DNA from 3 places in the Streptomyces sp. BYX5S genome. Region 1 is predicted to be linked to each of the others. Evidence: riboswitches for the same ligand, from Rfam matches in the RefSeq annotation. Region 1 holds a riboswitch; each other region holds the start of a gene.
The links. Region 1 has a riboswitch for cobalamin ahead of ACYBSK_RS06610 (prenyltransferase/squalene oxidase repeat-containing protein). Riboswitches for the same ligand answer to the same signal wherever they lie in the genome.
Positions count from the first base shown of each region.

Region 2: another riboswitch for cobalamin. It lies ahead of ACYBSK_RS31450 (ribonucleoside-diphosphate reductase subunit alpha); the one in region 1 lies ahead of ACYBSK_RS06610 (prenyltransferase/squalene oxidase repeat-containing protein).
Region 3: another riboswitch for cobalamin. It lies ahead of ACYBSK_RS13130 (ABC transporter substrate-binding protein); the one in region 1 lies ahead of ACYBSK_RS06610 (prenyltransferase/squalene oxidase repeat-containing protein).

Region 1 covers NZ_CM138829.1:1,472,869-1,482,682, forward strand. The annotation lists gene ACYBSK_RS06590 (ECF transporter S component) at 36-902, opposite strand; gene ACYBSK_RS06595 (ABC transporter ATP-binding protein) at 899-2,635, opposite strand; gene ACYBSK_RS06600 (energy-coupling factor transporter transmembrane component T) at 2,632-3,747, opposite strand; gene ACYBSK_RS06605 (SCO2322 family protein) at 3,752-4,426, opposite strand; gene ACYBSK_RS06610 (prenyltransferase/squalene oxidase repeat-containing protein) at 4,423-5,652, opposite strand; adenosylcobalamin-variant (AdoCbl-variant) riboswitch at 5,755-5,830, opposite strand; gene ACYBSK_RS06615 (MBL fold metallo-hydrolase) at 6,046-7,104, opposite strand; gene ACYBSK_RS06620 (aldehyde dehydrogenase) at 7,293-8,759, shown strand; gene ACYBSK_RS06625 (ferredoxin) at 8,762-8,995, shown strand; gene ACYBSK_RS06630 (TetR family transcriptional regulator) at 9,120-9,814, opposite strand, start outside.
Region 2 covers NZ_CM138829.1:6,981,886-6,991,699, reverse strand. The annotation lists gene ACYBSK_RS31450 (ribonucleoside-diphosphate reductase subunit alpha) at 1-1,485, opposite strand, end outside; cobalamin riboswitch at 1,607-1,737, opposite strand; gene ACYBSK_RS31445 (GNAT family N-acetyltransferase) at 1,846-2,346, opposite strand; gene mctP (monocarboxylate uptake permease MctP) at 2,451-4,079, opposite strand; gene ACYBSK_RS31435 (DUF3311 domain-containing protein) at 4,076-4,333, opposite strand; gene ACYBSK_RS31430 (YbdD/YjiX family protein) at 4,460-4,663, opposite strand; gene ACYBSK_RS31425 (carbon starvation CstA family protein) at 4,632-6,773, opposite strand; gene ACYBSK_RS31420 (GntR family transcriptional regulator) at 6,898-7,662, opposite strand; gene ACYBSK_RS31415 (sugar ABC transporter substrate-binding protein) at 8,004-9,308, shown strand; gene ACYBSK_RS31410 (carbohydrate ABC transporter permease) at 9,445-9,814, shown strand, end outside.
Region 3 covers NZ_CM138829.1:2,879,183-2,888,996, forward strand. The annotation lists gene ACYBSK_RS13125 (FecCD family ABC transporter permease) at 1-52, opposite strand, end outside; gene ACYBSK_RS13130 (ABC transporter substrate-binding protein) at 49-1,080, opposite strand; cobalamin riboswitch at 1,111-1,237, opposite strand; gene ACYBSK_RS13135 (hypothetical protein) at 1,315-1,992, shown strand; gene ACYBSK_RS13140 (PepSY-associated TM helix domain-containing protein) at 2,101-3,528, shown strand; gene ACYBSK_RS13145 (VOC family protein) at 3,556-3,897, opposite strand; gene ACYBSK_RS13150 (hypothetical protein) at 4,231-4,425, opposite strand; gene ACYBSK_RS13155 (glycosyltransferase family 2 protein) at 4,459-5,511, opposite strand; gene ACYBSK_RS13160 (response regulator transcription factor) at 5,669-6,406, opposite strand; gene ACYBSK_RS13165 (penicillin acylase family protein) at 6,520-8,769, opposite strand; gene ACYBSK_RS13170 (hypothetical protein) at 8,961-9,302, shown strand; gene ACYBSK_RS13175 (hypothetical protein) at 9,389-9,814, shown strand, end outside.

The sequences.
Region 1 (9,814 bases):
CCGCTTAGTAGGTGACGTGGGTCATGTGGGGGGCTTCACGCCCGCGGACCGTCGAATGTGACCTGCGACTCGAAGGCCGCCCGCCGCGTCGCCCGGCGCAGCGCCTTGAGGACGGCGCCGCCGACGACGAGGGTCAGCACCACGGTGAGCGCGGCGCGCCCCAGGTCCCAGCCGAGCGACGTCGCCGCGCAGTAGGCGAGGAAGCGGACCAGGTTCTCGTGCAGCGCGGCGTCCGGCTGGTACGCGACGGAGGAGGCCAGCGCGTTCATGAACGGCCAGCCCGCGAGGTTCATGATCGTGCCGTAGGCGAACGCGGCGAGGAAGCCGTAGGCGGCGAGCATGAGGCGTTCGGCCCGGCCGCGCAGGGTGCCGGCGCCCGGCAGCAGGCCCGCGCCCATCGTGAACCAGCCCATGGACAGCATCTGGAACGGCATCCAGGGCCCCACGCCCCCGGTCAGCAGCGCCGAGGTGAACATGCTGAGCGAGCCCAGCACGAAACCGAAACCCGGGCCGAGGACCCGGCCGCTCAGCACCATCAGGAAGAACATCGGTTCGAGCCCGGCGGTGCCCGCGCCGATCGGCCGGAGCGCGGCGCCCGCGGCCGCCAGCACGCCGAGCATCGCCACCGCCTTCGGGCCCAGGCCGGACTCCGAGATCGTCGCGGCGACCACCGCCACGAGGAGGACGAGCAGCGCCGCGAACAGCCAGGGCGCGTCCTGCGCGTGGGCGTTCACCTGGGAGCCGGGGCCGGTGATCAGGGGCCAGCCGATGCCGACGACGCCGACCGCGCTGACCAGGAGCAGGGCGGCGATGGAGCGGGGGCCGAGGCGTACGGGATCGGCGCGGCCGGTGTGCGGCGCCGCTGGCGGTGACGGTGACGGTGTCGGTGTCGGTGTCGTCACGTCAGTGCCTCCCGTACCTCGGAGACCGTGAGCCACTTCTGCGGCGCCAGGATCTTCGCCACCTGCGGGGCGAAGGAGGGGGACGAGGTGACGATGTCGGGGGTGGGGCCGTCCGCCACGATCTCGCCGTCCGCGAGGATCGCCACCCGGTGGGTCAGCTCGGCGGCCAGTTCCACGTCGTGCGTGGCCATGACGATGGCGTGGCCCTTGGCCGAGAGGTTCCGCAGGATCGCGATCAGGCGGGACTTCGCGGCGTAGTCCAGGCCGCGGGTGGGTTCGTCCAGGAGGAGGAGGGGCGGGGCCGCCGTCAGCACGATCGCCAGGGCGAGGGTGAGGCGCTGGCCCTCGGAGAGGTCGCGGGGGTGGGTGTCGTCCGCGATGCCGGGGAGCAGGTCGGTGAGGAGGGCGCGGCAGGTGCCGGGGGTGGCGTGCGCGTCCTTGTCCGCGGCCGTGCATTCGGCGGTGACCGTGTCGGCGCAGAGGAGGTCGCGGGGTTCCTGGGGGACGAGGCCGACCTTGCGGATGAGGTCGTGGGGGGTGGTCCTGTGGGGGGTGGCGTTGCCGACGTGGGCCGTTCCCGTGGTGGGTTTGATCAGGCCGACGAGGGTGGAGAGGAGGGTGGATTTGCCGGCGCCGTTGCGGCCCATCAGGGCGAGGATTTCGCCGGGGGCGACCGTGAGGCCCACGTGGCGCAGAGCTTCTACCCGGCCGCGGCGTACGCCCAGGTTCTTCGTCACGGCAAGCGGCGTTGCGGCCACGGGGCTCCGCCCCGGACCCCGCTGCTCAAGCGCCGCAGGGGCTGAAAAGCCGCGGCGCTGCTTCCTGCCCCGCCGCTCGATCGCCGCAGGCGCTGAAAGATCGGGGCTCCGCCCCGGGCCCCGCTGCTCAATCGCCGCAGGGGCTTGAACTGCCGTGGTTGAGGCCAGGCGGTTGCGCAAGGGGCCCGCCGTGCGGCGGGCGTTGCGGACGGTCAGGGGGAGGGGGGTCCAGCCGGCGAGGCGGCCGAGGCCCACCACCGGGGGGTACACCGGGGACACCGCCATGACGTCGGCCGGGGCGCCCACCAGCAGGGGCGCGTCCGCGGTCGGCAGGAGCGCGACCTGGTCCGCGTACTGGATGACGCGTTCCAGGCGGTGTTCGGCCATGAGGACCGTGGTGCCCAGGTCGTGGACCAGGCGTTGCAGGACCGAGAGGACCTCTTCCGCCGCTGCCGGGTCCAGGGCGGACGTCGGCTCGTCGAGGACGAGGACCCGCGGGTGCGGGGTGAGGACGGAGCCGATGGCGACGCGTTGCTGCTGGCCGCCGGAGAGGGTGGAGATGGGGCGGTCGCGGAGGTCGGCGAGGCCGAGGAGGTCGAGGGTCTCCTCCACGCGGCGGCGCATCACCTGCGGGCTGAGGCCCAACGACTCCATGCCGTAGGCGAGCTCGTCCTCCACCGTGTCCGTCACGAAGTGGGCGAGCGGGTCCTGGCCCACCGTGCCGACGACGTCCGCGAGTTCGCGCGGCTTGTGGGTGCGGGTGTCGCGCCCGGCCACCGTGACCCGCCCGGCCAGCGTGCCCCCGGTGAAGTGCGGGACGAGGCCGCTCACCGCACCGAGAAGCGTCGACTTGCCCACGCCGGACGGGCCCGCGAGGAGCATCAACTCACCTTCCGGAACGTGCAGTTGGATACCGCGGACCGTGGGGTGCGCGGCGCCGTCGTACGTGACGGAGACGTCCTCGAAGTCGATCATGACGACGCCTCCGTCGGCTGGTCGGGAACGGGTGCGATGAAGGCCGGGAGCAGGCCGAGGGCGATGCCCGCCGCGGGCCACAGCGGCAGCGTCGGCGCCGCGAGCGGCACCACCGGCGGCTGGAGGGCGGCCGGGTCCTGGGTGCCGGTCCAGATCATCAGCGCCGCGGCCGCCACCCCGGACGCCGCGACCAGCCACGCCCGGACGCCCCAGGCATCGGGCCGGTACCGGGTGCGCACCGTGCGGCGCCCGCCCAGCCACAGCCCGCCGAGCGCCGCCGCGACCCCGGCGAGGAGAACCGGCAGGCCGTAACCGGCTCCGGAGGACGCGAGCAGACCGTACGTGCCCGCGCACACCCCGATGAGGCCGCCCAGCGTGAGCACGGCCGTCGCCCGGCGCACGCCCTTCGGGACCTCGGCGGTACGGCCGTAGCCGCGCGCGTCCATCGCGGCGGCCAGGGCCACCGAGCGTTCCAACGCGCCCTCCAGGACCGGCAGTCCGACCTGGAGCAGGCCGCGCAGACCGCTGTCCGGGCGGCCGCGCAGGCGCCGCGCCGCCCGCAGCCTGCGGACGTCCGCGATCAGGTTCGGGGCGAACGTCATCGCCACGACGACCGCGACCCCGGCCTCGTACAGCGCGCCCGGCAGGGACTTGAGGAGGCGGGACGGGGAGGCGAGGGCGTTCGCGGCGCCGACGCAGATGAGGAGCGTGGCCAGTTTCAGGCCGTCGTACAGGGCGAAGACCAGGCCCTCCAGGGTCACCGGGCCGCCGATGCGCACCCCCTCCGCCCAGTCCGGCAGCGGGACTTCGGGGAGGGTCACCAACAGGTGCGTGCCGGGGATCGCCGAGCCGAGGAGTGTCGCGAAGACCAGGCGGATGCCGAGGACGGCCAGCGCCAGCTTCACGAACGCGCCGTACGAGCGCGCCCACGGCGCCTCGGTGCGGCGCGCCGCCACCACGTACCCGGCGACACCGATCAGCAGCGCGAGCAGCAACGGGTTCGTGGTGCGGGACGCGGCCGTGCCGAGGCCCAGCGCCCAGATCCACCAGGCGCCGGGGTGCAGGGAGTTGGAGCGGTGGGCCCGCGGGGCGCGCAGCGTACGAGCGGACATGCGGTCAGCCGCGGCGGCGTCGGGCCCGGACACCCGCCGCGACACCGAGCACGACCACGGCGGCGATCCCGGCGAGGAGACCGACGGAAGGACCGCCGTCGTCGCCGTCACCGCCGTCGCCGGACGGCGCCGCGGAGTCCTTCGCCGTCTCCGGGGCCTTCGACTCCGACTTCGACACCTGCTCGCCGCAGCCCGTCTCCGGGTAGCCGGAGATCGCGCACAGCATCGCGCTGCTGTCGTAGCGCAGCGGCTTCGCGACCGCGGCCAGCGCGTCGGCGCTCGTCGCGTCCTCGGCCACCTGCGCGCATTCGGTGCGCGGCCTCGGCGGGGTCTCGGCGCCGGGGGCGTCGGCCGCCGTGCCGGAGTCGATGACGAGGGCGATCCGCTTCTCGCCGTCCTTGGCCGGGGTGTCGGCGCAGACCTCGTCGAAGTCGGTGGTGCCGCGCGGCTGCTTCGCGTCCTTCGAGTCCTCGCTCACCGCGAAACGGAAGCCCTGCACGTCGCCGTCGTCCGGCCTGGTCTGAGAGGGGCCCGTCGTCGCGTACGTCCACGAGCCGCCGTCGCGCTCCCAGAAGGACCAGTACCGGTACCCGGCGGCCTGCGCGGGGGCCGCCGCCACGGCCGCGAGGAGCAGCGCCAGCACCGCGACGACCAGCGCGGCCGGCCTGCGAGCGGTCACGGCTGCTGCTTCTTCCGGCCGCTGAACAGGAAGCCGGCGCCCACGGCGGCGATGAACATCACGCCGATGATCCACCAGTTGGTGCCGCTGCCGCCGTCGTCCTTCTTCTCGTCGGAGTCGGAGGCGGACGACGTGGTGGAGGCGGGCTCGGGGCCGGTCTTGTCGAGCGCGCTCACCAGGTCCGTGCCGCCGAAGTCGCGGGGGTCGTTGCCGGTGGCGTGCGCGGCGAAGATCAGCTCGGCGTAGGCGGCGGGGCCGGTCTGCGCGGCCCAGTCCTTCGCGTTCTTCTCCAGCCAGGCGTACGAGTTCTTGGTGGCCTTGATGCCCTCGGCCGCGGCGACGGCGGTGACCGCGTCGGCGGTGTTGCCGTAGTCGGGCTGGTCGGTGGCGCCGGCCAGCTGCGACTTCAGGTACAGGTGGGTGTCGAGCTGGTTCTGGAGGTACACGGCGCCGTTGTGCGCCACGGTCTCGGCGCTCTTGCCGTCCTCGCAGGTGTACGCGTCCGGGGCCGTGCCCTTGCCGGGCGCGAAACCGGTGCCGAGGGCGCCGAGCACGCCCGCGGCGGTGGCGTCGGCGTTCGCGGCGAGCTCGCCCTTCTTGTCGGGCTGGTAGGCGAGGGCGCCGCCGTCCTTGCCCTTGGCGCAGGGCAGGGCGAGCGCGGCGAGGGCGTCGGCGCCGGTCCTGCCCTTGCCGGACTTCACCTCGGTGGGCTTCTCGCCGGCCGCGGTGAGGGCGCCGATGGCGACGGACGTGGAGTTCGCGTCGCTGTCCGTGCCGGGGCTGTAGCCCCAGCCGCCGTCGGCGTTCTGGTTCTTCTTCAGCCAGTCGACGCCCTTGGCGATCTCGCCGTCGCGGCCGCCGACCGCGGCGAGGGCCTGGACGGCGGCCGCGGTGCTGTTGCTGTCGATCTTCGTCTTGCTGTTGCAGGGCTCGGTGGGCTTGGCCCGGAAGGCGGCGAACCCGCCGTTCTCGCACTGCTGGCCGGCCAGCCAGTCGACCGCCTTCGCGGCCGGCTTCACGCCCACGGTGTCCTGGGCCACGAGGGCGAGGGACTGGCGCCAGACGCCGTCGTACGTGGGGTCGCTCTTGCCGTAGAGGCCCGAGGGGACGACCACCTTCGGCGAGGGGGAGGCACTGTCCGCACCGTCGGCGAACGCGGCGTGCGCGCTCACGGCGCCGATCGCGACGGTCGCGGCGATGAGCGCGGCGCTGCGGCGAATGTTCATGGTGGGGCGGGTGCCTCTCCCTGCGGGGAGCGGGGTGGCGCGGCACGTGAGGGTGCCGGGCGGCTCCGCTCCGTATTCCTCGACGGTGCTGGGCCGAGCGCGTACGTATGAGGCATTCCGGCTGTGACGGTTGCGGGTCAGCGCCGGATTCGCACCGGCTTCCCCTCGTACGTACGTACTGACGACGTCCTCACTGTACCCGGCACCGCGCCCCACCCCCGGGGCTCCGCCCCGGACCCCGCTCCTCAAGCGCCGGAGGGGCTGAAAGATCGGGGCTCTGCCCCGGACCCCGCTCCTCAAGCGCCGGAGGGGCTGGATATGGGGCGCCGGAGGGGTAGGGGGTGGGACGTCGGAGGGGGAGGAGGTGGGGCGCCGGAGAGGGAGGGGGTGGGGTCAGGGGGTGGTGACGTAGGTGGTGGGGGTGGTGCCGGGGACCTGTTCCACGCGGCCCGACTTCTCCAGGCGGCGCAGATGCGCCTCCGCTTCCGAGACGGCGATGGTGCGGGAGCCGTAGGGGATCTGGGACCAGGGGCGGTTCCACTCCATGCGTTCGGCGAGCTGCCAGGGGGTGAGGGGAGTGGTGAGGAGGGTGAGGAGGCCGGTGAGGCGGTCCTCGTGGTGGGCCAGCAGCTCCGTCACGCGCGCGGGCGCGTCCGCGAAGGCGTGCTGATGCGCCGGAAGGACCTCCGCCGGGTCCAGGCGCCCCACCCGCTCCAGGGAGTCGAGGTAGTCGCCGAGCGGGTCGGTCACGGTGGCGTCGTCCGGGTCCTCGTACAGGCCGATGTGCGGGGTGATCCCCGGGAGCATGTGGTCCCCGGAGAAGAGGCGGCCGTTGCCCGCACGCCCCGAGGGGTGCTCCTCCTCCAGGTGCAGGCACACGTGCCCGGGAGTGTGGCCCGGCGTCCAGATCGCGCGCAGCCGCCGCCCCGGCAGGTCGAGGAGGTCGCCGGGGGTGATGGTGCGGTCGGGCAAGGCCGGTGAGAATCCAGGGAGTTGGCGCGGTTTCCCGGAGTCGCGGGCCGCGAGGAGCGGGGCCACGTGGTCCTCCGGCGCCCCGGCCGCCGCCAGCTTCGCGGCCATGAAGGCGTACCACCGCTCCGGCCGGTTCTCGCGCGTGCGCCGTACCACCGCCACGTCCGCCTCGTGCATCGCGATCCACGCCCCGGACGCCTCCCGCACCTTCCCCGACAGGCCGTGGTGGTCCGGGTGGTGATGGGTGATCAGGACACCGGTGAGTTCGGCGACATCGGTGCCGCAGGCCGTGAGGCCGTCGGTCAGGGTGTCCCAGGACGTCGGGTCGTCCCAGCCGGTGTCGATGAGGACGGGCCCGGCGTCCGTGTCGACGAGGTAGACGAGGGTGAAGCCGAGAGGGTTGTCGGGGATCGGTACGCGGATGCTCTGCACGCCCCCGCCGTGATCGGTCACCTGCGTCGTCTCCGGCGCCTTCGTCATCGGGCTCCCTCCACCGGTGCGGTGTTCCAGCCGAACTTCCGCCACTGTACGGGAAGTTGTAGAACTTGTTTCAATGGTCGCCCCGGCGAACCGTATCCCGCGTCCCCGCACCACCCTTCCGGATCGTTACTAGAACTGGTATCAGTTCTGAAACACCGTCAGAAATGTCGTGCGTGAGGATGCCAGCCATGACCGAGCTCGTGGAACACGGACAGCTGTTCATCGGCGGGGAGTTGACCGACCCGCTCGGCAAGGACGTCATCGAGGTGGTCTCCCCGCACACCGGAGAGGTCTTCGGCAGGGTGCCGCACGCCGCGCCCGCCGACGTCGACCGCGCGGTGGCCGTCGCCCGCCGCGCCTTCGAGGACGGCCCCTGGCCGCGGATGAGCCTCGACGAGCGCATCGAGGTCGTGACGAGGATCAAGGACGCGTTCGCCGTCCGGCACGAGGAGATCGCCCGCGTCATCAGCAGCGAGAACGGCACCCCGTACACCTCCGGCGTCATGGTGCAGGCGCTCGCCGCGATGATGGTCTGGGACTCCGCGATCAACGTCGCCCGCGGCTTCACGTACGAGGAGACCCGCGACGGCGCCCTCGGCAAGCTCCTCGTACGGCGCGAGCCGGTGGGCGTGGTCGCGGCGATCGTGCCGTGGAACGTCCCGCAGTTCACCGCCGCCGCCAAGCTCGCGCCCGCGCTGCTCGCCGGCAACCCGGTGATCCTCAAGACCTCGCCGGAGACACCGCTCGACGCGTACATCCTCGCGGAGATCGCCACCGAGGCCGGGCTGCCGGAGGGGGTGCTGTCCATCCTCTCCGCCGACCGCGAGGTCAGCGAGTACCTGGTCGGGCACCCCGGCGTCGACAAGGTCTCCTTCACCGGGTCCGTGCCCGCGGGCAAGCGCGTCATGGAGGTCGCCGCGCGCAACCTCACCCGCGTCACCCTCGAACTCGGCGGCAAGTCCGCGGCCGTGGTCCTGGAGGACGCCGACGCGAGCGCCGCGGTCTCCGGGATCGTCCCCTTCGCCTGGATGATCAACGGGCAGGCGTGCGTGGCGCAGACCCGCATCCTCGTGCCGCGTTCGCGCTACGACGAGTTCGCCGACGCGTTCGCCGGGGCGGCCTCCGCGCTCAAGGTCGGCGACCCGCTCGACCCGGCGACCGAGGTCGGCCCGCTCGTCGCCGAGCGGCAGCAGCGGCGCTCGCTCGACTACATCCGCGTCGGTCAGGACGAGGGCGCGAAGATCCTCACGGGCGGGGGCGTGCCGAAGGGGTTCGAGCAGGGCTGGTACGTCGAGCCGACGCTCTTCGGCGACGTCGACAACTCGATGCGCATCGCCCGCGAGGAGATCTTCGGCCCGGTCATCTGCCTGCTGCCGTACGGCGACGAGGCGGAGGCCGTGAAGATCGCGAACGACTCCGAGTACGGCCTCAGCGGCAGCGTCTGGACGGCGGACACGGCGCACGGGGTGGAGATCGCGCGGCAGGTGCGCACGGGCACGTACAGCGTGAACACGTTCAGCCTCGACATGCTCGGTCCGTTCGGGGGCTACAAGAACTCCGGGCTCGGGCGGGAGTTCGGGCCCGAGGGGTACGGGGAGTACTTCGAGCACAAGATGATCCATCTGCCGGCGGGGTACGAGCCGGAGGCGATCTGACGATGGGCGACCGGTGGCATGTCGAGGTCGACCGGAGCGTGTGCATCGGGTCGGCGATGTGTGTGAACACGGCGCCGGACGGGTTCCGGCTCGACAGCGCGAGGCAGTCGCATCCGGTGGAGGCGGACGGGGATGCGAATGAGCGGGTGCTGGCGGCGGCGGAGGGGTGTCCGGTCGAGGCGATCACGCTCACGCTCGCCGACACGGGTGAGGTCGTCTTCCCGCCGGAGGATTAGGGCGGGGGCGGGCCCCGGTCTTCTGAGCCCCTGCGGCGATTGAGCAGGCCCTTCAAGCCCCTGCGGCGATTGAGCAGACGGCTCCGTGGCCGATGCCGCGGGGCTCCGCCCCGGACCCCGCTGCTCAAACGCCGCAGGGGCTATGAGTAGCCCCGCCGGCGATTGAGGCGCCGGGTCCGGGGCGGAGCCCCGGGGTGTGGGTTACGGACGGCGGGGGGGCGGAGAGGTCGATCAGGCGGCAGACCATTTCGATGTCGATCTTGACCTGGGCGATGGAGGCCCGCCCCGACAACCAGGTGATGAGCGCGGAGTGCCACGTGTGCTCGATGACCCGCACCGCCGAAAGCTGCTCCGGCGTCGGATCATCGAGCTCCATCGCGTCCAGGATGATCGCCGTGGTCTGCCGCGACACCTGGTCCACCTCCGGGCTCACGCTGCGGTCCGCGAACGTCAGCGCCCGCACCATCGCATCCGCGAGATGCGGCTCCCGCTGCAACGCCCGGAACGCCCGCATCAACGTCTCCGCCACCCGCTCCGACGGAGACTCCCCGGCCGGGGGCCGCTTCCGCACCGTGGTGTGCATGTGCTGGAGCTGGTCCTGCATCGTGGCGACGAGGAGGTGCACCTTGCTGGGGAAGTAGCGGTACAGCGTGCCGAGCGCGACCTGGGACGACTCGGCGACCTCCCGCATCTGCACCGCGTCGAACCCGCCCCGCGCCGCGAGCTGCGCGCTGGCGTGCAGGATCCGGCGGCGCCTGGCCTCCTGACGCTCAGTGAGCGCGGGGGCGGAGCGGGTGGCGGTTCTGGCGTCCGGAGCTG
Region 2 (9,814 bases), 5.5 Mb from region 1:
GGTCGGGTAGAAGTTGATGTCGACGACGCGGTCGAGGAAGGTGACGGCCGTGTGGACGGTCTCGTCGAGGCGCGCCCAGTCGATGTCCTGCGTCCGGGTGTCCACGAAGGCGCCGAGGTTCACCGAGCCCAGGTTGCAGACGGCCGTCTCCCCGTCGTCCGTCACCTCCAGGATCTCCGTGCAGAGGTTGGAGGAGTGCACCGTGTGGCCGGGCTCCGCCGTCTGGTTGGCGGTGCGGTTGGCGGCGTCCTTGAAGGTGAGCCAGCCGTTGCCGGTCTGCGCGAGGGTGCGCATCATGCGGCCGTACAGCTCGCGGGCGGGGATCTGCTTCTGCGCCTTCCCCTCCGCCTCGGCCTTGCGGTACGCGGCGTCGAACTCCTCGCCCCACAGGTCGACCAGTTCGGGCACGTCGGCCGGGGAGAACAGCGACCACGGCTGGTCGGCGTTCACGCGGCGCATGAACTCGTCCGGGATCCAGTGCGCGAGGTTGAGGTTGTGGGTGCGGCGCGCGTCCTCGCCGGTGTTGTCGCGCAGCTCCAGGAACTCCTCGATGTCGGAGTGCCAGGTCTCCAGGTAGACCGCGGCGGCGCCCTTGCGGCGGCCGCCCTGGTTCACCGCCGCCACCGACGCGTCGAGCGTCTTGAGGAAGGGGACGATGCCGTTGGAGTGGCCGTTCGTGCCGCGGATCAGCGAGCCCCGGCTGCGGATGCGGGAGTACGAGAGGCCGATGCCGCCCGCGTGCTTGGAGAGGCGGGCCACCTGGTGGTAGCGGTCGTAGATCGAGTCGAGCTCGTCGAGCGGGGAGTCGAGGAGGTAGCAGCTCGACATCTGGGGGTGGCGGGTGCCGGAGTTGAAGAGGGTGGGGGAGGAGGGCAGGTAGTCGAGGCGGCTCATCAGGCCGTACAGGGCGGCCACCTCGTCGAGCGCGCGGACGGAGTCGTCCTCGGCGAGACCGCAGGCCACGCGCAGCATGAAGTGCTGCGGGGTCTCGACGACGTGCCGGGTGAGGGGGTGGCGCAGCAGGTAGCGGCTGTGCAGGGTGCGCAGGCCGAAGTAGCCGAAGCGGTCGTCGCCTGCCGGGTCGACGAGGGCGTCGAGGCGGGCGCCGTGCACGCGGACGAACTCGGCCGTGCGGTCCGCGATCAGGCCCTCGCGGTGGCCGACGGCGACGGATTCGGTGAACCGGGTGACGCCCTGGGAGGCGGCTTCGGCGGCGATGGCGCGGGTGAGCAGGCGGGCGGCGAGCCGGGAGTAGGCCGGGTCCTCGGAGATCAGGCCGGCCGCGGCCTCCGTGGCGAGATCGCGCAGCTCGGCCTCGTCGGCCCGCGCCGAGCGCCCGCGCAGGGCGGCCGTGGCGATTCTGCCGGGGTCGGCGTCGGGGAGGTCGGCGGTCAGCTCGGTCAGCGTGCGCAGCAGCGCGGTGCCCGGGGCATCGGCAGCGGCATCGACCGTGGCTGAAGCAGGATCAGCGGGCGCGATGGTCACGTGGAGGCTCTCCCTCGCTCGGCTCGGGGCCTGCGGGGAGGTGGTGGCAGCGCGGGCGCACGGGCCCTCGTCCACCGGCCCTTTCCGCGAGGCCCGGACGTCGTCGACGCCCAAGCCGGACGGCTCGGGCGTACCGTCGACAGGTCATCGGACTCGCGCGGGCGGTTTTGTACGCCTACGCACACCGTTGCGGGACAGTTCCGGATTCGCACCGGATTCCCCTGCGGCGACAGCGAGAGCGAGCATACATGTTGTGTCGGGCTTGTGCTTCAGCCCCATATCTTGTGTGTCGGCGTGTCCGGAGGTGAGTCCGGAGGTGAGTGCGGTGCGTCACGAGGTGGGCCCGGCGCGTGACGGACCTCAGCCGTCGGACAGCTTCAACTCGTACGCCCGCAGCAGCACTTCCGGGACCGGCTCCCAGTCCCGCTCCGGGACCCGCGTGAAGCCGAGGCGCTCGTACAGCCGGTGCGAGGAGGTCGCCACGGGCTGCGTGCACAGCACCAGGGCCTGCTTCCCGGCCGCCCGCGCCCGCTCGATCACGGCCCGTACGAGCGCCTCGCCGACGCCCTTGCCGCGCGCCTCGACCGCCACCGCGAGCATCCGGAACTCGGCCTCGCCGGGGCGGGACACCTCCGCGTACGGGTGGTCGTGCGAGGGAACGTACGTGACGCCGCCGACGACCCGGCCCTCGGGGTCCTCCGCGACGAGCACCTCGGCCTGCCGTGCGCGCTTCTCGACGTCGCGCAGCTCGGCGGCGTACCAGTCGTCGTCGCCGAACGCGAGGAGGCCGCTGCCGAGATAGGCGCGGGCGCTCAACTCGCCGAGGACGTCGTACTCTTCGGGGCGCACAGTTCTGATCACGAGGTCATGGTTACGCGACGTCCGGCCGCGCCCGCAACGCTTTCCCGGAAAACGCGTCGGGCCCCTCCGCCGTGGAGGGGCCCGACGCGTGCGCGTGCGCGTCGTCAGTGGCCGGAGCCGGCGCCGACCGTCGGCAGGTCGACCTGGACGCCCTTGTCGCCCGCGTCGGCCGTGTAGTCCTCGGGGGACGTCTCGTCGATGCCGTCCGGGGCCTTGACCGCCCGCAGGACGAAGGTCATGACGACGGTGACGACGACGTTGAGGACGAATGCCGTGAGGCCGATGTAGCCGATCTCACCGATGCCGGGGATCTCCGCCGAGGAGCCGCCGAAGTGCTTCTGCGTCGGGGAGGCCACGCCGTACGCGGCGAGCGTGCCGTACAGCATGCCGACCGCCCAGCCGGCGAGCAGCGCCCAGCGGTGGAACCAGCGGGTGAACAGGCCGCCGACGAGGGCGGGCATCGTCTGGAGGATCCAGATGCCGCCCAGCAGCTGGAAGTTGATCGCGACGGTCTTGTCCATGGTGAGGACGAAGGCCAGCGCGCCCACCTTCACCAGGAGCGAGACCAGCTTGGAGACCTTGGTCTCCTGCGCGGGCGTCGCGTCCGGCTTGATGAAGTCCTTGTAGATGTTGCGCGTGAACAGGTTCGCCGCGGCGATGGACATGATGGCCGCGGGGACCAGCGCGCCGATGCCGATGGCGGCGAACGCGACGCCCGTGAACCAGTCCGGGAACATGTCCTCGAACAGCTGCGGGATCGCCAGCTGCCCGTTCTGCACCTTGATCCCGGCGGCGATCGCCATGAACCCGAGCAGCGCGAGCAGGCCCAGCATCAGCGAGTACAGCGGCAGGATCGTGGTGTTGCGGCGAATCACGTCGCGGCTCTTGGAGGACAGGGTCGCCGTGATCGAGTGCGGGTACATGAACAGCGCGAGCGCGGAGCCGAGCGCGAGCGTCGCGTACGTCCACGTGCCGGAGGAGCCCGGCGCGAGTCCGGCGACCGGCTTGCCCGCCGCCTCGTTCGCGGCGTCGAACTTGTCGCTCGCCGCGGCGAAGATGTTGTCGAAGCCGCCCAGCTTGATCGGGATGTAGATGATGGCCACCGCGATCACGAGGTAGATCAGGGTGTCCTTGACGAACGCGATCAGCGCGGGGGCGCGCAGGCCCGAGGAGTACGTGTACGCGGCGAGCACGCCGAAGGCGAGCAGCAGCGGCAGGTCCTTGATGAACCAGTTGGTGTTCTCGCCGCCGCCGACGCCCATCACGTCCAGGACGGCCTGGATGCCGACCAGTTGGAGCGCGATGTAGGGCATCGTGGCGAGGATGCCGGTGACGGCGACCGCGAGCGAGAGCCCCTTGGAGCCGAAGCGGCCGCGGACGAAGTCGGAGGTCGTGACGTATCCGTGCCGGTGGGAGACCGACCACAGGCGCGGCAGGAAGGTGAAGATCAGCGGGTACACGAGGATCGTGTACGGGACCGCGAAGAAGCCGGAGGCTCCGGCGGCGTAGATCGCGGCGGGGACGGCGACGAACGTGTACGCCGTGTAGAGGTCGCCGCCGAGCAGGAACCAGGTGATCCAGGTGCCGAACGACCGTCCGCCCAGGCCCCATTCGTCGAGCGAGGCCTCGTTCTCGGCCTTCCGCCAGCGCGCGGCGAGGAAGCCCATGACCGTGACGGCCACGAAGAAGATGATGAAGACGGTGAGCGCGACACCGTTGACGCCGCCGTTCACGCCTGGCCTCCAGCAGACTTGCGGGCACGCTGATCGCGCTGCCACAGCTTGTACGCGATCATGGTGAGCGCGGTCGAGATGAGCACCCAGAGCATCTGGTACCAGTAGAAGAACGGGATGCCGATGAAGGTCGGTTCGACCTTGGCGTAGGAGCTGACCCAGAGCATCGCGACGAACGGTGCGACCAGACAGAGTGCAATGATCACGCGGACCGGCGTGACCACCGGTTGTTTCACTTCAGGCGCATCGGACATTCGCGGACCCGTTCCCCTCGCTGATCAGAGATCCCACTTACCTCAGGTTTAACGCCCGGGAAATCTAAGCGAGAGTCTTGATCTACGGAACCCCTGTCCGGATAACGGATACGTAGACGGGCCGGTTCAGCAGCAGCGGAACCCCTGTCGCGGATCCGATTCCTGGCGGTCCGTCCGCATGCGCTCGAACTCGCGCCGCGAGGGCGCGGGCGCACCCGGGTGGGTCTCCCCGAGGTGCGCCACGTACCGCTCGTAGGCGCTCTCGTCCGTCAACTCCCGGACGAACCAGCGCACATACCTAGCCACCCGTAGCACTGCCGACGCCGGCATCGCGCGCCTCCGCCTTCTCCGCCTGCGTGGGAACGAGCCCGGCCGGGGCCACCAGCGTGGACTCGACGTACGGGGCCTCGCTCAGCTTCGACGCCTGCGGGTTCCGTACGTGCTTCACGCATACCCGCAGCGCGTCGAGGACGACCACCACGATGAGGAGCGCGAGCGCGGCCGAAAGGACGCCGTCCACCGTGGAGTTGGTGACCACGGTGTGCATGTCGTCCATGCTCTTCGCGGGCGGCAGGATCTTGCCCGCGTCGATGGCGTCCTGGTAGTTGGAGCGCTGCTGGAAGAAGCCGACGCGCGGGTCGGAGGAGAACACCTTCTGCCAGCTGGCCGTGAGCGTCACGACGACGTCCCAGATCAGCGGAACGCCGGTGATCCAGGCCCACTTGAGCCGCCCCGACTTCACCAGGAGCGTCGTGCAGACGGCGAGGGCGACCGCCGCGAGCAGCTGGTTGGAGATGCCGAAGATCGGGAAGAGCTGGTTGATCCCGCCGAGCGGCTCGTGCACGCCGACCCACAGGAAGTAGCCCCACAGGCCGACGACGACGGCGCTGGTGAGCAGCAGGCCCGGCTTCCAACTCACGTTCTTGAAGGGCTTGTAGACGTTGCCGAGCATGTCCTGGAGCATGAACCGCCCCACGCGCGTGCCCGCGTCGAGCGCGGTCAGGATGAACAGCGCCTCGAACATGATCGCGAAGTGGTACCAGAAGGAGCGCATCCCGCCGCCGGTGACCTGCGAGAAGATCTCCGAGACGCCGACGGCGAGGGTCGGCGCGCCGCCCGTGCGGGACAGCAGGCTCGCTTCCTCGACGTTCTTGGCGGCCTGCGCGAGTTCGGCCGGGGTGATCGAGTACCCGAAGTTCGCCACGGCCTGGGACGCGGACTGCACGCTGTCGCCGATGACGCCGGCGGGCGCGTTCATCGCGAAGTACAGGCCGGGGTCGATGATCGACGCGGCGACGAGCGCCATCACGGCCACCGACGACTCCATCAGCATGGAGCCGTAGCCGATCATCCGGACCTGCGTCTCCTTCTGGATCATCTTCGGCGTCGTACCGGAGGAGATCAGCGCGTGGAAGCCGGAGAGCGCGCCGCACGCGATGGTGATGAAGACGAACGGGAAGAGCGAGCCCGCGAAGACCGGCCCGTCGCCGCGCGAGGCGAAGTCGGTGACCGCGTCCATCTTCAGCGTCGGAAGCGCGACGACGACTCCGATGGCGAGCAGCGCGATGGTGCCGAGCTTCATGAACGTCGACAGGTAGTCGCGCGGTGCGAGCAGCATCCACACGGGCAGGACCGAGGCGACGAACCCGTAGGCCACCATCCAGATCACGAGCGTCGACGGCGCGAGCGTGAAGGCGTCCGCCCACGAGGACTCGGCGACCCAGCGCCCGGCGACCAGCGCGAGCAGCAGCAGCGCCACCCCGATGAGCGACACCTCGGACACCCGTCCGGGGCGCAGTACGCGCAGATAGAAGCCCATGAGCAGGGCGATCGGGATGGTCATCGCGATGGAGAAGGTGCCCCACGGCGACTCGGCGAGCGCGTTCACCACGACGAGGGCGAGCACGCCGAGCAGGATGATCATGATGGCGAAGGCGGCGACCAGCGCGGCGGCCCCGCCGAACGGGCCGATCTCCTCGCGTGCCATCTGCCCGAGCGAACGCCCGTCGCGCCGCGTCGAGAAGAACAGCACCACCATGTCCTGCACGGCGCCCGCGAAGATCACGCCGACGATGATCCAGATGGTGCCCGGCAGATACCCCATCTGCGCCGCGAGCACCGGCCCGACCAGCGGCCCGGCCCCCGCGATGGCGGCGAAGTGGTGGCCGAGCAGCACGCGCCGGTCGGTCGGGTGGTAGTCGATGCCGTTGTTGAGCCGCTCGGCGGGCGTGGCCCGTTTCGCGTCGACCTTCAGGACCTTGTACGCGATGAACTTCGCGTAGAAGCGGTAGGCGATGGCGTACGTCCCGAGGGCGGCGGCCACCATCCAGGCGGCGGAGACCTCCTCGCCGCGGGAGAGGGCGAGTACGGACCAGCCGGCCGCGCCCACGAGGGCGACCACGGTCCACAGGATGATGGTTCTAGGAGACGCGGTACGCACCGATCTGTCCTCCCCGTCCATGCGATGACGGGAGGACCGTAAGCCAGAAATGTGAGCCGCGCTACACCGCGTACGGGAAAGCGTCTACTCCGTTATGTGCGCTGCGGGGCAAGGGAATTGACGCTCATTCAGTCGGCCGCTTGAGGCGCGCCACGAACTTGTACCGGTCCCCGCGGTACACCGAGCGCACCCACTCCACCGGCCGGCCCGAGCCGTCGATCGAGTGGCGGGAGAGCATCAGCATCGGCAGGCCCACGTCCGTGCCGAGCAGGCCCGCCTCGCGCGGCGTGGCGAGCGAGGTCTCGATGGTCTCCTCGGCCTCGGCGAGCCGTACGTCGTAGACCTCGGCGAGCGCCGTGTAGAGGGAGGTGTACTTGGCGAGGCTGCGGCGCAGCGCCGGGAAGCGCTTGGCCGACAGGTGCGTGGTCTCGATGGCCATCGGCTCGCCGCTCGCGAGGCGGAGCCGCTCGATGCGCAGGACGCGGCCGCCGGCGGTGATGTCGAGCAGTCCGGCGAGGGTGTCGTCGGCGGTGACGTAGCCGATGTCGAGCAGCTGCGAGGTCGGCTCCAGGCCCTGGGCCCGCATGTCCTCGGTGTACGAGGTGAGTTGCAGCGCCTGGGAGACCTTGGGCTTGGCGACGAAGGTGCCCTTGCCCTGGATGCGTTCGAGGCGGCCCTCGACGACGAGCTCCTGGAGCGCCTGGCGGACCGTGGTGCGGGAGGTGTCGAACTCGGCGGCCAGCGTGCGCTCGGGCGGCACCGGGGTGCCCGGCGGCAGCGTCTCCGTCATGTCGAGCAGGTGCTTCTTCAGGCGGTAGTACTTGGGCACGCGTGCGGTACGGACGGGCGCCCCGCTCTCGTTCTCCGCACTGCTGACGTCGGTGCTCATGCTCCGCCTTCCCGGCTCCGGTGCCCACGCGACTCCGTGACCCCTCCTTATACCGCCCGGTGGGCGTCTGGTCTAGTCCACCCGCCGGGGTGCGGCGGACGGCCTCAACGCCCCTGCCCTGTCCGGCGGATGCGTCTCGGATGTCGTTCCGATAACGGACGCGGAGACCTTTCTCGGCCACCCTTGACAGCCCAATTGGTCTGGGCCAAGCTCCCCGTACTGGTCTACACCATTAAAGATCAGGTCCCAGTCCCATCAGCCGTATCCGCGTACACAGACGTGTGCTCGCCGTATGTCATCGCTGTGGGTGGGGGGTTGCAGGCATCCCTGAGGAGGGTGACATGAAGCGCAAGCTCATAGCGGCCGTAGGTGTCGCGGCCATGATGTCCGCGGTCGCGGCCTGTGGGGGCGGCAGTGACAGCAACGCCGGCAAGGACCCGAAGGACCGCACCGGCGACGTCACGGTCTGGCTGATGGTCGACGCGCAGAGCACCTGGCCCGAGCTGGTCAAGGACGTCAACGCGCAGTTCAAGAAGAAGTACCCGAAGGTCAAGGTCAACGTCTCCTACCAGCAGTGGGCGGACAAGGCCAAGAAGCTCGACACCGCCCTGGGCGGGGACAAGTTCCCGGACGTCGTCGAGCTCGGCAACACCGAGACCATGCAGTACATCCTCAACGGGGCGCTCGCCGAGATCGACCCCAAGAAGTACGACAACAGCGACTCGTGGATCAAGGGCCTCGCGGACACCTGTTCCTTCGAGGGCAAGATGTACTGCGTCCCGTACTACTCCAGTGCGCGCGTCGCCATCTACAACAAGGACATGCTGAAGTCGGCCACCGGCTCCGACGAGCTGCCCACCGACGAGACCGCGTTCCTCAAGGCGATGGACAAGGAGACCGCGAAGCAGGGCGCCAAGGACAAGCGCTTCTCCTCGCTGTACCTGCCGGGCCGCTACTGGTACGCCGCCATGTCCTACGTCCAGGCGTACGGCGGCCAGATCGCCACGTACGACGACGGCACCAAGAAGTGGAAGGGCTCCCTGTCCGACGCCAAGTCGCAGGAGGGCATCCAGCACTTCATCGACCTGGTGAAGAAGTACAACAAGGGCGACATCACCAAGGACGAGCAGGACCACGCCAACGTGATGGCCAACGAGAAGGCCGGCGTCCTGTACGGCAACGGCTGGGAGGCCGGCTCCGTCGTCGACGGCAAGGCCAACGGCAACCCGAAGCTGAAGGACAAGATCGCCGTCGCCTCCATGCCGGGCCCGAACGGCAAGACCCTGCCGTCCTTCGTCGGCGGCTCCGACCTCGCCGTCACGCAGAAGTCGAAGAACGCGGACCTCGCCCAGGACTGGATCTCCATGTTCACGAGCGAGAAGTCCCAGGAGGTCCTCACCTCCAAGAACGTGCTGCCCAGCAACACCAAGCAGCTCCAGCCGCTGAAGGAGAAGGCGGAGACGGAGGCCGCCGCGAACGCGGTGGAGAGCGCCTGGTTCACGCCGATCGCCCCGGGCTGGACCGCGATCGAGAAGGAGGAGGTCCTGAAGAACATGCTTCTCGACATCCTCAAGGGCAAGTCCGTCGCCTCGGCCACCAAGACGGCCGACGCGAAGATCGACGAGCTGATCAACAAGGAGTCCTGAGCCCTCGCGGCTTCGGCAGAGCTCCGCAAAGGGCTCCGAAGTGAAGGGCGGGGCCGACGCGATCGGCCCCGCCGTTACGAGAAAGGTCAGCCACGTGACTGCCGCCGACACCAAGGCCGCCGGGCCGCCGCCCCTCGTGGCGGAGAGGCCGGAAGGGGACGTCCTCGCCAAGGGGCCCCGCGGCACCGGCCGCCCACCGCGGAAGAAGGGGGCGTCGCTCCCCTACCTCCTGATCCTGCCGGCGATCGTCGCGCTGGCCGCTGTGTATGCGTACCCCCTGGTCAAGACCGTGATCATGTCCTTCCAGGACATGGGGCGGCGCGAGCTGTGGACGGGCGACAGCCCGCCGTGGGTCGGCTTCGACCAGTTCACCAACATCCTCGGCGACGCCGAGTTCTGGCAGGTCACCGTCCGCACGGTGGTCTTCATGGTGGTCTGCGTCGCGCTCACCATGGCGATCGGCCTGCTGATCTCGCTGCTGATGATGCGCCTGTCGACCTGGGTGC
Region 3 (9,814 bases), 1.4 Mb from region 1:
GCCGTTGCCGCGTGACCGTCCGCGGCTCGTCGACCGCTGCGGTGGCCGTCACGCGAAGCTCTCCGGGTGCAGCCCGCGCGCCAGGTCCTCGACCGCGTACGCGGACCGGACACCGACCAGCGTCGCGGTCAGCGGCAGCACGACGAACCGTTTGTTCTTGATGGCGGGTACGTCCGCGAGGGCGGGCTGCGCGAGCAGGTACCGCTTCTTCTGCTCCACGCTCTTGTCGCCCGCGTAGTCGTAGATCGCGATCACTTCGGGCCTGCGCTCGACGACCTGCTCCCACGACACGTCGCCGAACACGTCGTCCAGATCGGCGAACACGTTGCGCCCGCCCGCCTGTTGGATCAGCTGGGTGCCGAGGCCCCGGCCGCCCGCGGTGAACGCCGACTTGTCGCCGCTGTCGTACACGAACACGGGGACGTCCGGGGCGTCCTCGACGGCGGCGGCCGCCTTCGCGACCCGGCGCCGCAGCTCGGAGACGAGGGCGTCGGCGCGCTCGGAGACACCGAAGATCCGGCCGAGGGTGCGTATCTCGGCGTAGGTGTCGCGCATGGTGACGTTCTTGCCGCCGCAGTACTCGCGGTTGAGGTACGTGTCGATGCCCGCGTCGGCGAACGTGGCGCGCGAGCGGCCCTCCTTCTCGTCGAAGGCGCTCGCATAGCCGCCGTAGACGAAGTCGGGCTCCGCCTCCAGCACCTTCTCGAACGAGGGCGCCTTCCTTGCCAGTTCGGGTACGGAGGCGAAGTCCTCGCGCAGGTCCGGCAGGACGGCGGAGTCGGGGAACGCCGTGCCGACCATGCGGCCTCGCAGGCCGAGGGAGAGCAGGAGTTCCGCCGGATGCTGATGGATGGTCACCACGCGCGACGGCGGCTTGTCGTACGTCGTGGTGACGCCGCAGTTGTCGACGGTGACGGGGAAGCCCTTGGCGGCCGCGGCCTTCGGGCGGTTGTCGGCGCTCCCGGAGTCCGGCCCGGAGGGGCCGCAGCCGGCGGTCAGTACGGTCGCCGACAGTGCGGCGACCGTGGCCGCGACACGGGCGAAGCGAGAGCGATGGGGACGGCTGGAACCGTCGTACACGTGAAGCCTCCTACGGAGTCCGCGCTCCTCGGAATGGGCCCGCGACGGACCAGTGGCCTGACTTCCGGGAGGGCGCGGACGCGCGCTTCCCGGTCACAGTGGCGGGACCGTGCCGGATTCGCACCGGCTTCCTGTCATCCGTCGCGGCGATGACCTGCTGATCCTATGCAGCGGCTGACCAAAGACAAAGACAAGGCAAACTGGCGCTCGCCCTGATGCCAAGATGGGGCGGCCATGACTTCAGGCTGGGGTGCCCGCGCCGGACGGGCCGCGATGTTCGCGGCCGTCTGCGTGCTGCTCACGGCGCTGGGGCACACGCTCATGTCGGGCGCGGCGATGCCGTGGTGGGCGCTGGGCGCGGCGTTCGCGGTCACCGGTGCGGTGGCCTGCGGCGCGGCCGGGAGGGAGCGGGGGCTCCTGCCGGTGGTGGGCCTGGCCGTGGTGGCGCAGGGGGCGCTTCACCTGTTCTTCTCGTGGGCGCAAGGGGGTACTGCCGCGCACGCGCACGGTGCGGGTGGCGGGGGCATGTCCGGGATGGGGCACGCCGCACATGACATGGGCGGCATGACGGGTTCGGGCATGTCGCCGACGGACATGTCGCCGACGGACATGTCCGCCACGCACATGTCGCTGACGGACACCTCCTCGGTCGGCATGTTCCTGGCCCACCTGCTCGCCGCCGTGCTGAGCGGGCTCTGGCTCGCGTACGGGGAGCGGGCCGCGTTCCGGGTCGCGCGGGCCGTCGTCCGCCGTATCGCCGCGCCCCTGAGGCTTCCGCTGCGGGTCCCGACTCCGCCGCACCGCCCCCGCATGCCTCTGCGACGCACGCGGCGCGACCGCGCACCGCGTGTCCTCCTCCTCGCGGACACGATCACCTCCAGAGGGCCACCCGCACGGGACGCTGTCGCCTGACGACAGCCGGTTCGAGTCCCATGCACCCCTTGCACCGGATCCGGTGCGCCCAGGGCCGCGCAGGCCCGCGCCCGGACTCCGTGCTGCCCAAAACACTGGAGGACCACGTTGTCCGTCACCTCAGAACCACGCCCCGCTGAAGAGAGCCCGCAGGCTCCGCCACCCGGCCGGACGACCGTCAGGTCGGCGGCGTCGTCACTGCGCCCGCTGGTGCGCCGACTGCACTTCTACGCAGGGGTGTTCGTCGCCCCGTTCCTGCTGGTCGCCGCCGTCACGGGGCTGCTCTACGCGGGCTCGTTCCAGGCCGAGAAGATCGTGTACGCGCATGAACTGAGGGTTCCCGTCGGCGAGTCCGAGCTGCCGGTCGCCGATCAGGTGGCCGCCGCCCGCACGGCACACCCGGAGGGCGAGGTGAGCGCCGTGCGGCCGTCGCCCGAGGCCGGGGCGACGACGCGGGTGATGCTCTCCGGCGTCGCGGGAGTCGACGCGGGCCATACGCTCGCGGTGTTCGTGAACCCGTACAACGGCGAGGTGCGCGGCGCCCTCGAACAGTACGGGTCGACGGGTGCGCTGCCGCTGCGCACCTGGATCGACGAGTTCCACCGCGACCTCCACCTCGGTCAAGTCGGCCGCCTGTACAGCGAGTTCGCGGCGAGCTGGATGTGGGTGATCGCCGGTGGCGGCCTCGTCCTCTGGTTCGGGCGGCGCCGGGCGCGCCGCGCGATCCGTGGCACGACCGGGCGCGGGCGGACGCTGTCGTTGCACGGGACGGTGGGGGTCTGGGCGGCGCTCGGCCTCTTCTTCCTGTCCGCGACGGGGCTGACCTGGTCGACGTACGCGGGAGCCAACATCGCCGACCTGCGCGAGGCGCTGAACCAGACGACGCCGACCGTCTCCGCGGCCGCGGCGTCCGGTGGGGAGCACGCGGGGCACGACACGGTCGGCGCGGCCCCGGGTTCCGGGGCCGGCGCGGGCGGTGCCGATGTCGGGGTGAACGCGGTGCTGAAGGCGGCGCGGGCCGAGGGCCTTTCGGACCCCGTGGAGATCGTCCCGCCCGCCGACGCCTCCTCGGCGTACGTCGTGCAGCAGATCCAGCGGAGCTGGCCGGAGAAGCAGGACGCCGTCGCCGTCGACCCGGCGAGCGGTGAGGTCACGGACGTGGTGCGGTTCGCCGACTACCCGGTGCTGGCCAAGCTGTCCCGCTGGGGCATCGACCTGCACACCGGCAACCTCTTCGGCCTCGTCAACCAGATCGCCCTCGCCGCGCTCGCCCTCGCGGTGGTGCTGCTCGTCGTGTGGGGGTACCGCATGTGGTGGCAGCGCGGGCGCGGCTCCGCCTTCGGCCGGCCGCTGCGCCGCGGCGCGTGGCAGGACGTACCGCCGTACGTCCTGGTCCCGCTGATGGCGGCGGTCGCCCTGCTCGGCTACTTCGTACCGCTGCTGGGCATCCCGCTGGCGGCGTTCCTGCTGTGCGACATCGCGCTCGGTGAGATCGCGTACCGGCGCGGCAGGCGCACCTACAAGCCGCTCGGCTGACAGCGGCCGGTGGGGCGGCCCGCCGCGTCAGGCCGCCCCACCGCCGAAGCTGATCTCGTTGCCGTCCGCGTCGCGGTAGTTCACCCGCCTGACGCCGCCGTCGAACGTCTCGCGCCCCACCGGCTCGATGCCGCGCCGCGTGACCTCGTCGACGCGCACGTCGAGATCCTCGACGAACGACAGCACCAGAGCGTGCCCGGCGCGCTCCGCGTCCTCCACGATGTAGATGTACCGGTGCTCCGCCACCTCCCACACCGCCTCGATGTCGTTCGGCAGAAACGACGGCGGCTTCCCGAAGAACCGCTCGTACCACGGCAGCGCCGCGGCGTAATCGCTGACGGGAATGCCCGCGAACAGATCCAGGGCCACGTCGTCCTCCAGGTGCGGTCGAAATCGCGCGGTGAATGTCCTGTACTGGTGACTTCCGTCGCCGCGAAAGTTCATCGGTAGGGGAGTCCGATGACCGCCTCCGACGCCTGGACCACCATCGAAGACTGGCTGCGCCGCAACGCACCGGCCACCTTCGCCTCGGGCGCGACGACGGCGCGTCCTTTACGAAGGAGGCGGCGTTCGCCGGTCTCGGGGGCCTGCTCCGGGCCGCCGCCGATGCCCTGCGCACCTCCTGCTTCCTGGTCTGGGGGCAGTGGGAGCCGTACGTGGACGGTGACGGGTTTCTGGAGTGGCGGGAAGCGGGGGAGCAGGTCAGTGCGGTCCCGGGCCGAGGTCCTTGCCGGCGATGACCGGGCTGAGGGTGCGCAGGGCGAGGCCGGCGGCTATCAGGGTGAGGCAGGCGACGACGAGGCCGAGGACGGCGAGGGGGCTGAGGGAGCCGGTCATGGCGAGGGTGCCGGTGCCCGCGCCGCCGAGCATGGCGGCGCTGGTGGGGTTTGCGTACATCAGGGCAACTCCTTTGTGGGTGGGGGGTGGGTGCTACGTCGCGATCCAGTGGGCCTCGCGGCGCAGTGCCAGGTCGATCAGGGAGCGAACGAAGACGGCCTGGCGGAAGACGTCGTAGAGCAGCTCCGGGATCAGGGGCAGCGCGAGGAGCGTGGCCCGCCAGCCGAGGCGCCGTACGGTCAGGGTCCGTTCGACGACGAAGATCAGCATGATCGAGGTCCAGAAGAGGGACAGGCCGCCCCAGCCGACGAGGGTGAGGTTCAGGACCGCGTAGAGGAAGAAGAGGAAGAGGGCGAGGGCGCCGATGCCGAGCATGATCTGCTGGCCGAAGTACTTGCGGGTGACCGGCGTCCAGCCGTAGTCCCGCAGGTTCTCCAGGGCGCCGCGCTGCCAGCGCAGCCGCTGGTGCCACAGCTTGCCGAGCGACGGCATGACCTCGGTGACCAGCCAGCAGCCGTCCGGGGAGACGGTGCGGTACCCGAGCGTCTTGACGGCCTTGGTGATCTCGTCGTCCTCGGTGAGGGAGGCGAGGGAGTAGTACGCGTCGCCGCCCCCGATGACGCCGTCCAGGCGGGCCCGGCGCACCTCGCGCAGGACGCCCGCGCGGAACAGGCTGCCGGTCCCGGTGAGGACGACGGCCTCGTTGTGCTTGCGGCGGATCTCCAGGGCGTAGCGCTGGTACTCCATGCGCTGCAACTGGCCGAGGAGGCCGCCGCCGGGCTCACCGTAGAAGATGCCGCCGACCGCGCCGACCGTCTCGTCCTCCATGGCCTCCGCCGCCCACTCCACGAACTCGGGGTTGAGCACCGTGTCCGCGTCCTGCACGAGCACCAGGTCGTCGTCGGTGAGACCGGTCAGCAGGGGCGCGAGCGCCTGGTTGAGGGCGCCGGCCTTCTTGTCCTTGTTGTCCGTGGGCACGAACACCTCGGCACCGCAGTAGTCGGCGATCTTCGCGGTGCGGTCCGTGCAGTTGTCGGCGACGACGACGATGCGGTCCGGACGGACCGTCTGCCGGTACAGGCCCGCCAGCGTGGCGACGATGCGGTCCTGTTCGTTGTGCGCGGGGATGAGTGCGACGAGTGTCATTGACGAGCTGTCCCTTGCTCTGCCGTGGACTGCCGCAGGCGGATCGCCTGACGACGCCCTCGACTCTGGGCGCGCCGGGGAGCAGCGAGGTCGTACGAAGGTTGCGCGACGGTTGCAGCGGCTTCGGAGCGGCAGAAGGGGACCTTCGGCCCGGGACCTACGCCGGGTGCGCGGCGGGCGGAACGTACCGGTAGCCGACCCCGCGCACGGTCTCGATGGGCGCCTCGACCCCGGTGGCGCGCTCGATGCCGCGGCGCAGCCGCAGTACGGCGTACTTGACCTTGTGCGCGTCGCCCCCGGCCCGGCCGCGCCACACGTGGTGCAGCAGCTGCTCGGGGGAGAGGACCTGGCCCGCGTTGCGGGCGAGGAAGTGCAGCAGGTCGAATTCCAGCGGGGTCAGCGGCACGTACTGGCAGCCCATGGTCACCTCGCGGGTCGCGAGGTCGAGCCGGAGGCAGCCGTCCTCCAGGAGCTGGTCGGGAGGTGACACGGGCGTCGCGCGGCGCAGCCGGGCCATGACCACGGCCCGCTGGAACCCGTCGGGCATGCCGCGCCACAGCACGTCGTCGGCGCCGGACTCCAGGGCCCGCAGCGCGTCCGCCCGGTCGAAGTTCCGGGCGGCCACGATGACGAGCAGTTCCTCGGACATGTCCCGGACCCGCCGCAGCACCTCCCAGGGGCCCGGATCCCGTACGTGAAGGCCGAGGACGAGCAGGTCGGGCCGGTAGCGGTACAGGTCGTGCAGGGTCTGCCGGCCGCTGTACGCGAGGTGGTACGAGAAGCGGGGGTCGTCCAGCTCGCGCAGCCAGCCCAGGGACACGTCGGGCGCCGCCGCCACCAGGACCAGCGGCAGGGCCCGTCCTCGCGTGCCGCTCCGGGGCGCGGATGCCTGCATAACCCACATGCTCGGGCCACGGGGTCCGCCTGTCGAACGGACCGGAGCGGAGGCGGTGGGGCGGCTGTCACCGTGGGTGACGACGGCGTCCGCGCGCGGCGCGCGTGCGTCCCTCACGCTCCCGGCCGGTACCTCCGCTCCACGTGGCCCTTCAGGTCCTCCGGGTAGAAGTACACCGGGCGCAGATCCCCGCTCGCGTAGCGCTTGACCTGGTCGCCGAAGTGGGGGGACTCCGGGTGGCCGCTGGCGCCGCCCGCCGTCACCGCCCAGGCGCGCACCTTCGGACCGAACTCGACGACCGCCACGAAACTGTTGCCGCTCGTGCCGTAGTACCGCTTCGTGCCGGGGTAGCGCTTCGCGCCGAACGAGGCGAGGGAGCCCCACTGGGCGGAGGTGAAGGGGACCGGGTGGCTGGGTTTGCTGTCGTCGAAGGTCTGGGTGACGGCGCCGTCGTTGCGCTGGTAGCGGTTGATCTCGGACCACGGGACCCGCCAGTCGCCGAAGTCCTGCGTGAGCCGGTCCACGGCCGAGGTCAGGGCCGCGAGCCGCTGCGCGTCCGTGGCGCGCTCGGCCATGTAGTCCCAGACGGAGAGGCCCGCCTTCGCCGCCGACGCCGACACCAGGGCCCACAGGGCCTCGCCCCAGAACACCGCGAGGGAGGTCTCGCGCGACCGGCCGGACCAGCGGTGGTCCCAGCCGCGCAGCAGGCCGACGGGCGCCTCCAGCTCCGCCTTGCGGGCATCGCCCGCCGCGAGCCCCTCCCACGCCTCGACCAGGCCGGGAAGCAGCCGGGCGAACGCCGTCAGATACGGGTCGAAGGCGCCCTCGATCAGGGTCCGCGGAGTGAAGTCGTCACGGGACGTCAGGACGCGGATCGCGTGCGGACCCCGCGGGTTCTCGCCCGCCTTGTCGAAGTAGCGGGGGTAGTCGGAGGCGTTCGGGCTGTCCGCGCCCGCCGCGGTCCAGGGCCAGTTGTTGGTGTTGAAGGCCCAACCGCTCCTCGGGTTCACCGCCTGCGGCATGTCGGCGAGCGCGTGCAGGCCCCGCCAGTCGGTCGCGGGGTCGCTGCCGTCCACCGGCTTCATGTAGTCGAAGCGGTCGTCGCGGACCGGCATGAACTGCGGCATCAGGAAGGCGATGGCGCCCTTCGAGTCCGCGAACAGGGTGTTGTTGGAGCTGTTGGCCTTCAGCTCCGCGACCTTCATGTACGCGTGGTAGTCGCGGGTCGTCGTGCGCAGGTAGCTCTGCTTCAGCGCCTCCACCGGCTTGTTCATCAGGGCGCAGGCGATCCACTTGCCGTCCGCCGCACGGACGATCGGGCCGTGGTGGGTGGCGTACGTGGTGAAGGTGTGCGCCTCGGAAGTCCCGTTCTCCGTACGGCAGTTCAGGGTGACCTTCTTGGTCGTCACCGGGCGCCGCTCGCCGCCGTAGCGGTAGGTGTACGAGCCGTCCGGCGCGCGGTCGACCGTTTCCGCGAACTCGTCGATGTTGTCGACGCCGCTCGACGTGTGCATCCAGCCGGTGTGCTCGTTGAAGCCCTGGTAGATGAAGAACTGGCCCCAGGTCGCGGCGCCGTAGACATCGAGCCCCTCCTCGCTCGTCACGTGCTGCTCCGAGCGGAAGAAGAAGCTCGTGTGGGGGTTGATGAGGAGCAGCGCGTGGCCGTCCCGGGTGTGGCCCGGGGCCAGGGACATGCCGTTGGAGCCCGAGGGCTCGCGGAACTTCAGGCCGCGTTCCTCGTCGGTGAGGGGCACCTCCCGCTGCGCGTAGAACGCCTCCAGCTGGCTCAGCGCGACGGACTCGATGTCTCCGCCGATGCTGCCCTCCGAGAAGCTGAGGGGCATCCACGGCTCGAAGCGCGTCAGGACGCGCGGCCGTACGTCGGGGTGGGTCGCCAGGTAGTGGTTGAGGCCGTCGGCCCAGGCCCGCATCAGTGCGCGGAGCCAGGCCGGGCACCGGGTCGCGTACTGCTTCTTCAGTTCCTCGGGGTCGATGAACAGGCGCTGGCGGAGGTCCTGCCACAGTGCGCTCTCGCCCTCGGACTCGGCGAGGCGGCCGAGGCTGACGAGGTAGTTGCGCTCGATGCGGTTGAAGTCGTCCTCGGCCTGCGCGTACATCATCCCGAACACCGCGTCGGCGTCGGTCCTGCCGACCACGTGCGGGATGCCCCAGTCGTCGCGGGTGATCGTCACCCGGGCCGCTCGTCTTTTCCAGCGGTCGAGGTCGGCCGGGGAGGGCCCCGCGGGTGCCGCGGTGGCGGCGCCGGAAGGCAACGTTGTCGCGGCCACCGCGAGGGAGGCCGTCCCGCCCACCACGAGGCGGCGGGTCGGGCCGGTGTGCCGTACCTGAGCTGCGTGACTCATGCGGTGCTCCACCTTCGTCAGGGACATGCCGGGGTCGACCCTAGGAAGCGCGCGGGCGATGATCAACACCGCGTACGGAACCGGTGGTTGGCGGTTCCTCCCGCCGGTGCTCACCCCCGTGGAGCGATGCCGGGGCGTTTCGGAGTGACGACGCTGTTCGCCCGAGTCCGGCCCAGTTGGGGGGCTTTCGTATGGCGTGGCATGTTCCGCTCCTGGTCCGCAGGCCGAAGGCGGCGGCGCCGTCCCGGACGGCGGGCCCGCCCGTGGTGGTCCGATGCGTCGCGGGTGTCCTGGTGATCGAGATGCGCGGCGCGATCGATCCCGCCGCGGAGGCGTGGATCGGCCGGGTGCTGCACGCGGCGATCCGGCCGGGCGGCGCGGGAGTCCTCGTCGACGTGCGCGGTGCGGGCGACCTCGGGGCCAGCGGCCTCAGCGTGCTGCGGCTCGCCCGGCTGCTGGCGGCGCGGCGGGGCCTCGCCTTCGGCTTCGCCGGGGAGCAGCGGGGCGTCCCCGAACTGCCGCCCGCCGCTTGACGGTTGACCGCCGTTCGTCCATCGGGGGCGGGTACTCACCCGCCGCGGAGGATGCCGGGCGCGGTGCGGGCTGCTTCGGTCGCGGAATGGGTGAGGTGAGCGCGGAGGGCGCCGTGGCCGCCGCCGGCCGGGTGGCACGGGGTGTGCTCGGCGCGGTGGGGCGGGTGCCGCGGACGGTGGTCCGGCGGTCGGTGGACGTGTTGCTCGACTGCCTGGACCTGGACGCGCTGGTCGCCCGCGTGGACGTGAACGCGGTCGCGGACCGGGTCGACGTCGCGCGGGTCGCGGCGCGGGTGGACGTCAACACGATCGCGGCGCGGGTGGACGTGGCGGCGGTCGTCGAGCGCGTCGACGTGAACGGGGTGGCCGCCCGGATCGACGTGGACCGGGTGGCCGAGCGGATCGATGTGGCGGCGGTCGTCGCCCGCGTGGACGTGGATGCCGTCGCCGAACGGATCGATGTCGCCGCCGTCGTCGAGCGCGTCGACGTGAACGCGGTCGCGGACCGCATT